DNA from 3 places in the Lawsonia intracellularis PHE/MN1-00 genome. Region 2 is predicted to be linked to each of the others. Evidence: predicted binding sites of a transcription regulator. Region 2 holds the regulator's gene; each other region holds the start of a gene.
The links. Region 2 encodes sigma-54, which starts transcription at its own class of promoters, with help from an activator protein. Its sites were predicted from a motif close to CTGGCACGGNNNNTGCTT; they were not measured.
Positions count from the first base shown of each region.

Region 1: a site for sigma-54 is predicted at 2,770-2,787, ahead of flgB (flagellar basal body rod protein FlgB). Genes of this name have one in related genera too.
Region 3: a site for sigma-54 is predicted at 1,859-1,876, ahead of LI_RS01920 (flagellar hook protein FlgE). Genes of this name have one in related genera too.

Region 1 is NC_008011.1:1,068,088-1,072,743, reverse strand. It holds gene LI_RS04715 (hypothetical protein) at 1-423, shown strand, start outside; gene cbiM (cobalt transporter CbiM) at 410-1,045, shown strand; gene LI_RS04705 (energy-coupling factor transporter transmembrane component T family protein) at 1,035-1,781, shown strand; gene LI_RS04700 (energy-coupling factor ABC transporter ATP-binding protein) at 1,790-2,548, shown strand; gene flgB (flagellar basal body rod protein FlgB) at 2,837-3,250, shown strand; gene flgC (flagellar basal body rod protein FlgC) at 3,253-3,693, shown strand; gene fliE (flagellar hook-basal body complex protein FliE) at 3,754-4,089, shown strand; gene fliF (flagellar basal-body MS-ring/collar protein FliF) at 4,202-4,656, shown strand, end outside.
Region 2 is NC_008011.1:550,638-555,293, reverse strand. It holds tRNA gene LI_RS02515 (tRNA-Leu) at 51-136, opposite strand; gene rapZ (RNase adapter RapZ) at 216-1,181, opposite strand; gene hpf (ribosome hibernation-promoting factor, HPF/YfiA family) at 1,216-1,752, opposite strand; gene rpoN (RNA polymerase factor sigma-54) at 1,787-3,208, opposite strand; gene lptB (LPS export ABC transporter ATP-binding protein) at 3,354-4,076, opposite strand; gene LI_RS02490 (LptA/OstA family protein) at 4,076-4,645, opposite strand.
Region 3 is NC_008011.1:437,092-441,747, forward strand. It holds gene LI_RS01915 (penicillin-binding protein 1A) at 1-141, opposite strand, end outside; gene LI_RS01920 (flagellar hook protein FlgE) at 292-1,800, opposite strand; gene LI_RS01925 (phosphoribosylaminoimidazolesuccinocarboxamide synthase) at 2,165-3,061, shown strand; gene LI_RS01930 (enoyl-ACP reductase FabI) at 3,102-3,866, shown strand; gene LI_RS01935 (malic enzyme-like NAD(P)-binding protein) at 4,046-4,656, shown strand, end outside.

The DNA of each region.
Region 1 (4,656 bases), 520 kb from region 2:
GGACAAATTATTACAACACAACAGCCTATTGGTGTTGAGTTTCTATATTCTACAGGTGAACCTGTTCCTTATGCAAAAATAGAAGTCTACAGCCCTGAAAATAAAAATATTGAATATCAAAACGCTAGAACAGATAAATTTGGTCGATTTGCTTTTATACCCAATACTCAAGGGACTTGGACTATTATCATGAGTGATAATGTTGGTCATCGTGCAGAGTTACCAATCACACTTACAGAAGATGATATCCTTACCCAAACATCTACTACAGTGTCATCCTTAAATTCCACAACACAAGTATGTCCTATTATGGCAATGCCTTTATGGTTAAGAGCTCTTTTAGGCGTAAGTCTCTTATTTAACATATTTATCGGATTATTTATTATCTTTAAATATAGGAAATCCTGTCATGCACATAAGTGAGGGAGTATTATCCGTACCTGTACTAGCAGGTGGTTGGACCTGTACTATTATATTACTAGTAATATCATTACGCCGTATTACTTATTCATGCTTACCAACTATGGCTGTATTTTCAAGTATATTTTTCCTTACCTCTCTAATAAGAGTACCTATTGGACCTACCTCAGCACATTTTGCTTTACTAGGTCTTCTTGGTCTTATTTTAGGTTGGGGGACTTTCCCAGCTATTTGTATTTCACTAATGTTACAAGCAATATTATTCCAGTTTGGAGGGATTGTTGCATTAGGTGTAAATTGTATTGTTATGGGGCTACCTGCTCTTCTTATTGCACTAATATTTAGACAAAAACTACACTGCCAATCTCCTAATAAAATAAAACTTTTTTCTTTTATAGCAGGCTTTGGAGCTATTTTTCTAGCAACATGCTTATTGTACCTTGCACTTATTTTAAGTAATCAACAATTTAAATATGTTGCATTAACTTTACTTACAGCAAATGTCCCACTTGCTATATTAGAAGGAATTATTACTATACTAGCTATTGTATTTTTACAGAAAGTTGCACCAGAGCTCTTGTCTTCTACTAATTGTACTACCAATAATTATTGTAATGAAGTTTGATTTATATGGTAAACCAAATCATCCACTTTTAGATATCTTAACTCCAAGAGCTGGCTTATTTTGTGCAATCATTCTTATAATAGGAACTATTCTTAACCATTCATTAATTAGCATAGGAATACTTTTTTCCATGGCTGTAATTATTGCTCTATGGAGTAAAAGTATTAAAAAAGTATTATCAATACTTTTACCTATCAATATTTTTATAATCATTGTATGGATTACTTTCCCCTTAACGATATATGATCCTACCCCTATCACAATATTCCCACATTTCTCTATTTCTTTAGTTGGTATTAAACTAGCTTTTATTCTCACACTAAAAACAAATGCTACTGCACTTTTTTTGATAAGCTTTGTAACCAATAACCCACATGAGTTTGGTAAAACGCTACAGTCACTAAAAATTTCCAATAAACTTATTGTTCTTTTTATTTTATTCTATCAACATATTTGCTTATTACATAAAGATATTATCTCTGCTTTACAAAGTCTTTCACTACGGGCACCAAAACTAAAAGGTATTCCAAAACTAAAAGCATATGCTTACCTTGTAGGAACACTTTTAGTGCATAATATAGACCGTGCAAATAATATCCGAATGGTACTATTGCAAAAAAATTCCCCAATTATGTATAATTCTAACTCTTATCCAAAAACAACATATAAAGATATTTCAGTCTGTATTCTTATACTGCTTATGACAGTCACTGTAACATATTATTTTAATACTTGAGGGGAGTAATGTTGCTTAAAGTAGAAAATATTCTCTTTAAATATAACTTACATAATTCTTTTATATTACCTACTAGTTATAACACACTAAACTATATTTCATTTTCATTAGATAACAATGAAAAAGTAGCATTAATTGGAGCTAATGGTTCTGGTAAATCTACATTACTTCTAACTATTGCTGGCTGCCTAAAACCTCTAGCAGGAACCGTTCAAATTATGAATAATGATATTACAGGGAGTCCTAAAAAGGCAGGAAAATATACAAGCCTCCTTTTTCAGCACCCTGATGTACAACTGCTTTTTCCTTCTGTACGAGAAGAATTTCTTTTTGCACTAACCCAATCTTCTATCTACCAAAAAAATAAAGAAATGCTTATTGAAGCAATAGCTAAACAATATGACTGTTTTCATTTATTAGACTTCCCCCCACAACGACTATCATTAGGAGAAAAACAACGTGTTGCGTTAGCTGTATTACTTATTAGCCATCCTCAATTACTTCTGCTTGATGAACCTACTGCAGCACTAGATCCTAAATCAAGGAAAAATTTTATCCATTTATTACAACAAATTGATACTGCAATCTTAATTGCAACTCATGATCTTGATATGGCCCTTCATTTTGCAAATCGAGTGTTAATTCTTAGTAAAGGAGAAATTAAAGCTGATGGACCATCAGCAGAACTTCTATCTAACGAACAACTACTCAAAAAATATGATCTTGAGTTACCATTATCATTACAATCCTGCATGTCTCTGACTTAGCTTATTATCATTACAAAAAATTATTCAACTATACATAGTTAAAGGTGAACAAATAACTAGTAAAAAGATAACTATTAAAATATGTTAACTTTAAAAAGATAAAAATAACATATAAACCTAAGTTAGGTAACTAAACTAAAAGGACTAGTTATGACGTTCATTTTTTGACAAATAACAATATATAATAATCCTCCTATATCAGAAGCTTAGATAACTCACCTATGGCATATGTTTTGCTTATTACTTTTATCACCCAGCATTGAGCTTTGAAAGTAAGGAGGCGTATGCATGAAAAGCTTGTATGAACCACATGTAAACCTTGTTGCTAAGGTTATGGACATGCAGCTACAACGTCAGAATGTTATCATGAGTAACATTGCTAACGTTAATACGCCACGATATAGACCCAGAACAATAGAATTTGAAGATCAACTCCAAAAAGCTTTGGGTCTAGACATGCGTGGCCGTATGTCACGTACTGAAGAAAATCATTTGCCAGCTGTATTTAATCCTGAAGGATTCAATGCTGAGTGGGATAAAGCAATAAAACCAACCGTAGTCCATGGTGAAGATAGAGTAAATCTTGATAAAGAAATGGCAAATATGGCCAAAAACTCTTTACAATATAATGCATTAACACAAGTGATTAAAGGTAACCTTGATGGGGTAAAAAATATTATTATGGAAGGATCAAAGGTATAATTATGGACTTCATGACAGCTTTTGATATTGGTGCCTCAGCACTAAGCGCTGACAGAACGACCATTAACGTTACTGCAATGAACCTTGCAAATGCTAAAACAACACGTACACCAGAAGGTGGTCCTTATAGACGTAAAACGGTCATCCGTGCAGCAACAGATGTAGATGAACCATTCAGTAAACAAATGCAATCTGCTCTTGATCGTGAACTAAAAGGTGTACGTATTTTAAATGTATTACCAGATAATAGACCACCTAAACAAATATATGAACCAGGCCATCCTGATGCTGACGAAAATGGAATGGTCTCTTACCCTGATATTAATGTTGTTGAAGAAATGGCAAATCTGATGACAGCTAGTCGTAATTATGAAGCAAATTCAACAACTATAGATACCGTCAAAAATATGTATATGAGGGCACTTGATATAGGTAGAGGATAAAGAATAATTGAATATTTTAATGTAATCTAACTAATATATATATATATTATGGGGAAAACTATGAGTATCCAGTCAACAGGGCTTAAAGCTTACACAAATGTAATGAGTGACTTTAAAAAGGTACAAGATACTTTTAAAGAAAAGTCTGCAGCTATACCCCAAAGTAAACCTGTTGAAAAAAGTTTTGCTGATACTTTTAAAGATTCTCTTTCAAATGTTAACGAAATGCAAACAACAAAAAGTCAAATGATTCAATCATTTGCTTCTGGGGAGACACAAAACGTTCATGAACTTATGATTACATTACAAAAAGCTGGGTTAGCTATAAACATGACATCGGCTGTTCGGAATAAGGTACTAGAAGCATATAAGGAACTTAGTAGATTACAATTCTAGTGTAATTTTTCTGACACTTATCTCTATAAAAGAAAAATTAGATATCTAGAATTAGATATCTGTTAATTAGTGTTAGATATATTTTTGACATAATTCCACTAGGAAATGATGCATGCAAAACTTTATTAGTCAAATTATCGCCCGAATTACTGAATTTTGGAATAATAGTAACCTCACACAAAAACTTTTTATTGGTGGCTCAGCAGTATTTGTTACCCTCATATTTATAGGACTCATGTTTTGGATTAATCGTACTGATTATAAAGTATTATATTCTAACCTTGGTCCTGAAGATGCAAATCATATTATCAAAACATTACAAGCAGACAAAGTAAGTTACCAATTAGCAGATAATGGAAAAACAATCCTTGTTCCTGCTTCCAGTGTATATGACTTACGAATAAAAATTGCTGGCGAAGGTGGGATGGTAGGCTCTGGTATTGGATTCGAAATTTTTGATGCTGTTAATGTTGGACAAACAGATTTTGTACAAAGAATCAACTACCAACGAGCATTACAAGGCGAACTTTCTCGCACCATTAGTGAATTCCCAAATGTAGAAAGTGC
Region 2 (4,656 bases):
ACTACTAAAAAGCTAGGTTAGTTATAACAACAAACTTCCTAGGGTAAGGGTGGTGCCGAGGGCGGGACTCGAACCCGCACAGGGAGTGCCCACTACCCCCTCAAGATAGCGTGTCTACCAATTCCACCACCTCGGCGTATGATGTATATATGCGTAATTTACACGCTTGGCAAGAGTTTTCTTATGTTATACTGATTGTTTTACTATAATAGCAGTTATCCTAGTTCCATATGACGATGCTCTATAGAAACAGTATAGTTTTTTTTAGTAAGTTCATGTAATAATAGTTCTGAAATAGCAACAGAACGATGTTTACCACCTGTGCAACCAAGAGCAATAGTAATACGATAACGACCTTCTGCATCATAGAGAGGAAGAAGGAATGAAAGAAATCTAATAAGATGTTTTTTAAATTTTATTCCTGAAGCAGAATTAAGAACATAAGTTGCAACTTTTTTGTCCATTCCAGATAAGGGACGTAACTCTTCTACAAAGTATGGGTTTGGTAGGAATCTTAGGTCGAATAGTAAATCCGCTTCGTTAGGTACACCATACTTAAATCCAAAAGAAATAATGTTAATTTTAATAGATCGTATTTTTTCTGGATAAGGGTTCCAAGATTTTTGTAGAAACCTTCGTAAGTCATGAATAGAATATGTTGTAGTATCAAGTACAATATCTGCTGTTTGTCTTATAGGGATAAGACGTTTAGCTTCTTCTTCAAGGGCATGTTCAAGACCAATATGGTATTGTTCTAATGGGTGAGGCCTTCGTGTAGCTGCATATCTTTTTATAAGAGTGGGCATATCTGCTTCAAGGTAGAGAAGCGTAAAGTAAATATGTTGGCTACGCATTTCTTGAAAAGTATGTTCAAGCTCTTGCATTGTATGTATTCTATGTTGATTAATACCTAAAGCTAACCCTTGAACGTGTTCTAGTGAAGAACTTTGAACTGTATGAATCATACTTGTAACTAGTGACGGTGGAATACCATCTGCTGTGACAAGCTGGAGATCTTCAAATACATGTAAAGCAGTACTTTTACCTGCACCAGACATACCTACAATAATAATTACTGGAAAATATTCTTGAACTGTATGAGGTAATAATGGAGAAGAAATACTATTATTATTATTATTTTGTGTCTTTTGTAGGTTAGGTATTATTTTTTTTAAAGTCATTGGGTAAATGAAAGTAAAAATGGTTAACAATAAATTAAATAACAGGATCAATTAAACCAAAGTCACCATTTTTTCGATGATAAATGACATTAACACGATCAGTTTCTGCATTTAGAAACACAAGGAATTCAAATCCTGAAGTTTCTAGTTGCATAGCTGCTTCATCAAGGTCCATAGGTTTTGGAGAAAAATGTTCTCGTCCTGTAATTGTCCGTACACCATCTTCATCAATTAATTCAAATGGGAAAATATCAATATTTTTATTGCGACCACTGCGTCTTTGTTCCCTATAGCGTGCAGTATATTTTTTTATTTGAGATTCAATTTTATCAATGGCTAGATCAATAGAGCCATACATATCTTCAGTTGTTTCTGCTGCTGATATGTTAAGTCCTTCTCCTACTACTTGTACTTCTACTTTTTGTCGAAATTTATCGACATCCATAAGAAGTTGTATTTCAAGAGATACTTTTTTTCCTACAAAACGAGTAAGTTTTTCAAGGCGACGTCGTGCATATTTACGCAAATGATCAGATGGTTCAAAGTTTTTGAAAGTAAATACAATATTCATAATAATCCTTTTTTATTTTATTTATAATGAATAGTTAGAAATGTACTTTTCTACGTGATGAAGATGGAATATCCATAGACATACGATACTTTGCAACTGTTCGTCTAGCAATATTAACTTTTAATTGTTCTTTCAAGATTTCACCAATTCGTTCATCAGAAAGAGGATTTTTAGGATCTTCTTCATTGATACATTTTTTTATAATAGCTTTTACACTTTCAGAGCCAACTTGACTACCATCATCAACACCAAGTGCACTATTAAAGAAAAATTTTAATTCAAAAATTCCAAATGGTGTTGCAATGTATTTATTAGTAGTTATTCGGCTAACTGTAGATTCATGCATACCAATATCATCAGCAATATCTTTTAATATAAGAGGACGAAGCTTTGTGATACCTTCTTTAAAAAAGGTTTGTTGATATTTTACAATACTTTCTACTACTTTATATAGTGTTCTTTGTCGTTGGTGCAAGCTTTTGATTAGCCATGCAGCTGAACGAATTTTTTCTGAAAAATACTCTTTATCTTTGTCACTTGATTCTTCTAAAATATGTTCATAAGCTTGGTTTAGATGAAGATTAGGTAATCCTTCATCATTAAGTAATATAATGAACTCATTATCAACTTGATAGACAAATGCATCAGGGCTCACATAAGTAGGATCTCCCTCTCCATAACTTGCTCCAGGTAGAGGATCAAGTGTTTGAATTATATCAATATATTCTTTAAGTTCCTCCATAGTAATGTGGAGTTTACGTAGAAGAGGTTTATATCGGTGTGCTTCAAGATCATCAAGATGGTTTTGTATAAGTTCTACCAAGATAGGATCTCTATCATAGCCTAAGACTTCTATTTGTATAAGTAGGCATTCTTGAGGAGATTGAGCTGCTACCCCCACAGGATCAAATCTTTGTATTGCATGGAGAACAGGTTTAAGTTTTTCTATATCTGTGTGCTCGCTATTTGCTATTTCTTCAAGTGAAGCCTGAAGGTAGCCTGATGAAGATAGGTTTCCTATAATAGCTTCACCTAAATTTTTTTGTTCATCAGTAAGCGTTGAAAGGCGAAGTTGCCACATAAGGTGACTTTCAAGTGTTGGGCGAGAGGCATATCTTGCTTCAAGAGAAGACATCTCTTCAGAAAGTTCGTATTCACGAGATTGAAGTTGTTTTGGTGTGCTTGCAAATTCACCAAGATAATCTTCCCAGTCTGCAGTGTTGGATACATCCTGATCGTAGGCTTCAGAAGGATCATGTTCTGTCCGTGTTTCTTGACGTTCAGAAGCTATTTCTTCCTGCGATTCTTCCAGAAATGGATTTTCTAACAATTCTTTTTGAATTGTTTCAGCTAATTCAACCCGTGATAGTTGCAATAGACGGATCGCCTGCTGCAACTGGGGAGTCATTACAAGCTGTTGACTAAGTTTAAGCTGTTGCTTGAGTTCTAGTCCCATTTCATCATCCTGGTTACTATTGCCTTTTTATATACAAGTAGTGAGGATAGCTTTATATACACCATATCGTACTGTATATGATGTTGCAACAGTAAAGATGTAAAACCTTTGCTAGATCACAAATAGAAATTACAACTAGCCTTAATTATAAACAGAAACTTTCTCCTAAGTACATACTTCTAGCTTTTTTACTATTAATAATATCGTCAGGTGTTCCTGTAAGAATAACTTGGCCTTTCACCATAAGATAAGCTCGATCACAAATATTTAGTGTTTCTCGTACATTATGATCAGATATAAGAATACCAATATTCTTTTCACGAAGGAGCTGAATAATACTTTGTATATCATGAATAGCTAAAGGATCAATTCCTGCAAATGGTTCATCAAGTAAAATAAATTTTGGTTGTCGGATAAGTGCTCTAGCTATTTCAAGCCTACGTCTTTCACCACCAGAAAGATGTACAGCATAAGAGTTTTCAAGATAAGTAAGACCAAAATCTTCAAGAAGAGCATCAGCTTTCTGTTTTTGTTTACTTTTAGAATATGTTGTATATTCTAATATAATTTGTAAATTTTGCCTAACAGTTAAGTGACGAAAAACAGAACTTTCTTGTGGGAGATATGAAATACCAACACGTGCACGTTGATATAATGGCCATGAACTGATGTCCTGATTTTCAAAGAAAATTTTTCCACTTGATGGTTTAATGATTCCGGTGAGCATATAAAATGAAGTTGTTTTACCAGCACCATTTGGGCCAAGAAGACCTACTATCTCGTTTTGATGGATAACTGGTGAGACACCACAAACAACTTCACGGTTTCCATACCATTTTTGTAGCTCAACACCTTTAAGTGTTGCCATTATTTTACCTTTTCATTTGAATATTGCATAAATGTAGCTTCAACACGTTTGTTTTTTCCTCTAATAACTTCACTTCGATTCTCATATATATAATAACGGATACTATCGCCTGTAATAGTATTTTCTCCATCAGTAAGAACTGGCGAATCCTCTAAAAGAAGGATACCTGTTTTTTCTGTATAGGTGACTTTTCCTGCAGTACCTGTATATTTATCCCCTTTAATACAGACATTTCTTTTTGCTACAATATGTTTTAACTCGCCAGCAGATATTTTACTTGAAATAGGGTTTGTAGATAGATCTTCATTTTTTTGAGATTTTTTTTGTGGTGCTAAATAAATAGTTAATGTATCTGTTGTGAGTTGAAAGTCTGGACGTTGTACATGAACATTTTTGTTAAAGGTAATTTGTTGTTTTTCTAAGTCATAAGTTAATTCATCAGAAAAAATTTTTGTTTCAACAGTACCAAGCGAACCTTTTTTTATAGGTTGTGCATATAATGTAGGTTGATTATAGGTGTATATTAGTCCTATAAGTAATAAAACTTGTGAGACAAAATATAGCTTCATTACTTTTTTAC
Region 3 (4,656 bases), 110 kb from region 2:
TAAAGCTGGTCTATAGTCATTAAGCTTTGTAATATTAGGAAGATCTCTACTAACCCAAAAATAAAGACCTATTAGTCCTATAATAGATAGTAAAATAATACCAAAACAAAAAATAACAATATTCAGAAAAAACTTTTTCATGTCAAAGCTGATAACCTGTTTCATCCTTGACGTAAAGAAAAAGTAGTAACATATCAAAATAAATAATTATAAGTTGAAATACTATTAATATATAATACATACTAAGATTACAATAGATTAAAAAATACAAAATTAACAATAAAATACATATTAACGCTTTAGTTCAAGTGCTTTTTGTAGCATTGTGTCTGCTGTTGTAACAGATTTACTATTCATCTGAAAACCACGTTGAATAATAATCATATTAACCATTTCTCTGCTCATGTCTACGTTAGAAGTCTCAAGTTGATTCACACTAAGTTTTCCATAGTTAGATGTTCCTGGCAATCCAAACTCTGGCCCACCTGAGTCAAGTGTTGCGGAATAATGGTTATTCCCTTCTCGTCTTAATCCATCCTCACTTGTAAAGCGTGCTAAAGGAATATTATAAAAATCAACAACCTGACTATTACTATACTTACCTTGTAATTTCCCTTCAGAGGTAATTGTGACATCTACTAGATCTCCCTGAGGATAACCATCTTGGCTATATCTTCTTGTTGAAGATGATCCATTTCTTGCTGTAGAATTACCGCTGGATGTTTGTATTGGCATCATTGATGGCAATTTCCCAATATCTGTACCTATGGCAGCAGCGGATGCTGGAGCTCCTGCCCACATATTCTGTTGGCTTTTAATTCCAAAGTCTAATGTTAAAGGCTGTATTCCTGCACCAACAAAATTTGCTGAAAACTGTGGTAAACCATTGACTAATGGTGCTGGTTGCCATGCATTTAAATCTTTTGTTGCAGAGCCAGTAGGAGTAAAAGCTGTCATATTTTTTAATTCGCCATTACTTGAAAATGTCATAGTTCCAGACATTAAGAGACCTGCACTATCTGTTCCTGATGCAGCACTTCCATCTTCACTAGGATTCATAGCTACAAGGTATTCAAATGTTTTACTTCCTGTTGAAGAGGGTGCTCCATCAAAATATACAGTTATATCGTGAGAATTTCCTTGTTGATCATATACTCTCATAGGTTGTGCATATGAGTAGTTTGATGTAGAAATAGGAGGTGTTCCATTTCCTTTCCAGCTCTCAAGAAGTGCAAAGTATGGATTAGCTTCACTTTGTGTTTTATCTGTACTATCACCAAGGTTTACCACAGCGTTTAATGCTGTACTTGTTTTTGCAGGAGACTTTGCTACTGTAGGATCATTAAAGTCTAACTGAATTGGTTCAAGGGTTTCCTTTTTTATGTTAGGATTATTAGATATTCTTGAGCCCATTAAAGTAAATCCGCTAGGATCATTTAAAAAACCATCTTGAGTAAAACGAAAATTCCCTGCTCGTGTATAGTGTACTTTATCCTCTAATGTAACCTGAAAAAAACCTTTTCCACCAATAGCAAGATCTGTTACACTATTGCCAGGTTCAAAAGCACCCTGTGTAAAAATTGTGCGAACACTTCCAACCTGTGCTCCCATACCAGCCTGGTTTGGCCCCTGACTTCCAGTAGAACCTATTGCTAAATCTTGACTAAACAGGTCTTGAAACACTACCTGTTGCTGCTTATACCCAATGGTATTTGCGTTAGCAATATTATTGGAGACAGTACCCAACCCTGTACTATGGGTTTTCATACCTGTTGCACCAATAAACAAACTCCCCATCATGATAACATCTCCTAAAAATAGTTTCATGCGGCAAAATGTACCTACACATCTCTATATAAAGCAGAAGCCATGCCAAGAAATTTTTGCCTATTATATACTTATCTATAACTTTTTGTAATAAAAGATTTATTTTTAACTTGTTTACCAACTATCTCTACTTTAACAATGATACAGAAAATACACTTATTATTAGTAGTAACAAGGCTAATAACCAAGTAAAAAATCAAATAAAATTTTTATAAAACTTTATGAAAGGTATGATAAGTATCTACTTGCGAACTGTATATATAATACGTTATTAACACGCAGTTAAAAATATATTGAATTATTCTTTCATTCTTAATAACTCGTTAGGTATCTTACTATGCAAGTTGTAACAAACACAGACCTCAAAGAATTTCCTCTCTATAGTCGTGGTAAAGTCCGTGATATTTACTCTATTGATCAAAATACCCTTCTTATTATAACAACAGATAGAATGTCTGCTTTTGATGTTATTTTACAAGAACCTATTCCTTATAAAGGTATCATCCTCAACCAACTTACTCTATTTTGGATGAAAAAATTTCAACACCTTGTTCCAAATCATATAATAGAAAGCAATGTAGATAACTTTCCCAGCAACCTTGAGCCATATAAAAATTTACTTGAAGGACGATCTGTTTTAGTAAAAAAAACAACGCCATTGCCTATTGAATGTATTGTCCGTGGGTATATCTCTGGATCTGGCTGGAAAGATTATCTTACAACTAATTCTATTTGTGGTTATCCTCTTCCTCCAGGACTAAAAGAGTCTGAAAAATTAGCAACAGCACTGTTTACACCATCAACAAAAGCAGATTTGGGTCAACATGATGAAAATATTTCAATAGAAACAACAGAGCATCTCTTAGGGAAAGATACTACTACATTAGTAGCTTCACTTTCTCTCCTTATGTTTAATGAAGCTTCGGTTTGGGCTGAAGATCGTGGGATTATCATTGCTGACACAAAATTTGAATTTGGTATACTTGATGGACAAGTCATACTAATAGATGAAGTACTCACACCAGACTCATCACGTTTTTGGCCTACAAAAAACTATATACCAGGTAAAAGTCAACCAAGTTTTGATAAACAATATCTAAGAGACTGGCTTGAAACACAGCTATGGAATAAAACATCCCCTGCCCCCAACCTACCTAAAGATGTTATTCAAACAACCTATGATAAATACCATGAAGCCTATACTATTTTGACAGGAGAAAATATTGGTATATAAATGCGTTGCAAATATAAAATACTATGAGTAAGAGGTCCCTATGCTCTTAAAAAATAAAAAATGCCTTATTCTTGGAATTGCTAATAACAAAAGTATTGCCTATGGAATTGCTTCATCTTTTAAAGAACATGGTGCTAAGTTAGCATTTAACTATGTTAATGATGCTATCCAAAAACGTGTGGAACCTATTTCACAGGAGTTAAATGGAGATTTTATCTTCCAATGTGATGTTAGTAAAGATGATGAAATTAAAGAAGCTGTAAAACTGGTTCAAAAAGAATGGGGGCATATTGATGTCCTTGTTCATTCTGTAGCTTTTGCTAACAGAGAAGATTTAACAAAACGTTTTATTGAAACATCACGTGATGGTTTTCACTTAGCCTTAGATATTTCTACCTATTCTCTTATCACATTATGTCATGCATTTGAACCACTCTTTGTCCATGGCTCTTCTGTTCTTACGATGACATATTATGGTGCTCAAAAAGTAATTCCTCATTATAATGTAATGGGTGTAGCTAAAGCTGCTCTTGAATCTTCTGTACGATACTTATCTGTCGAGTTAGGCGAAAAAAACATCCGTATTAATGCTATCAGTGCAGGTCCTATTAAAACATTAGCTGCCTCTGGTATTTCTGACTTCAAAAAAATTTTTAATCATATAGAAGAACATTCACCATTAAAACGTAATGTAACTATCGAAGATGTAGGTAAATCTGCTGTTTTTTTAGCTTCAGACCTATCATCAGGAGTAACAGGTGAAATTCTTTTTGTTGATGCTGGCTACAATAATTTAGGTATTTAACAATACATGCTTTATACAACATATTGTGAGTTACAATAGCCATAACACATTTATATTCTATATAATAACAGTAGAATAATAATAGAATATTTTTTATGACCTATTGTATCTATACAATAGTAAATAGATTAATACATATAAGACTATATTCTTTTTGAGAACAACTTAAAGGAGCGGTTATGGCTTTAGTTACAAAAGAAGAAGTACTTCAATACCATAGTGAACCCCGACCAGGTAAACTTGAAGTATTTCCTATAAAACCATGTAAAACACAAAAAGATCTCTCTATGGCTTATAGTCCTGGTGTAGCAGAAGCCTGCCTAGCTATTTCTGAAGATAAAGATACTTCATTTCTATACACAGATAAAGCAAACTTAGTTGGAATCATTTCTAATGGTTCAGCTGTATTAGGACTTGGGAATATTGGTCCAGAAGCTGCAAAACCTGTTATGGAAGGAAAAGCTATCCTTTTTAAACAATTTGCTGATATAGATTGTTATGATATCGAAATTAAAGCAACAGAGATTGATCATATTTGTGAAGTTATTAAAGCACTTGAACCAACATTTGGTGCAATTAACCTTGAAGATATTAAATCACCAGAATGCTTTGCCATTGAAGAGCGACTAAAAAATGAAATGAATATCCCTATATTTCATGATGATCAACATGGAACTGCAATTATTTCATCTGCAGCACTTCTTAATGCATTAGAAATTGCAAACAAGAAAATTGAAGATATCCGTATGGTCATTTCTGGTGCAGGAGCAGCTGCTATTGGATGTGGACG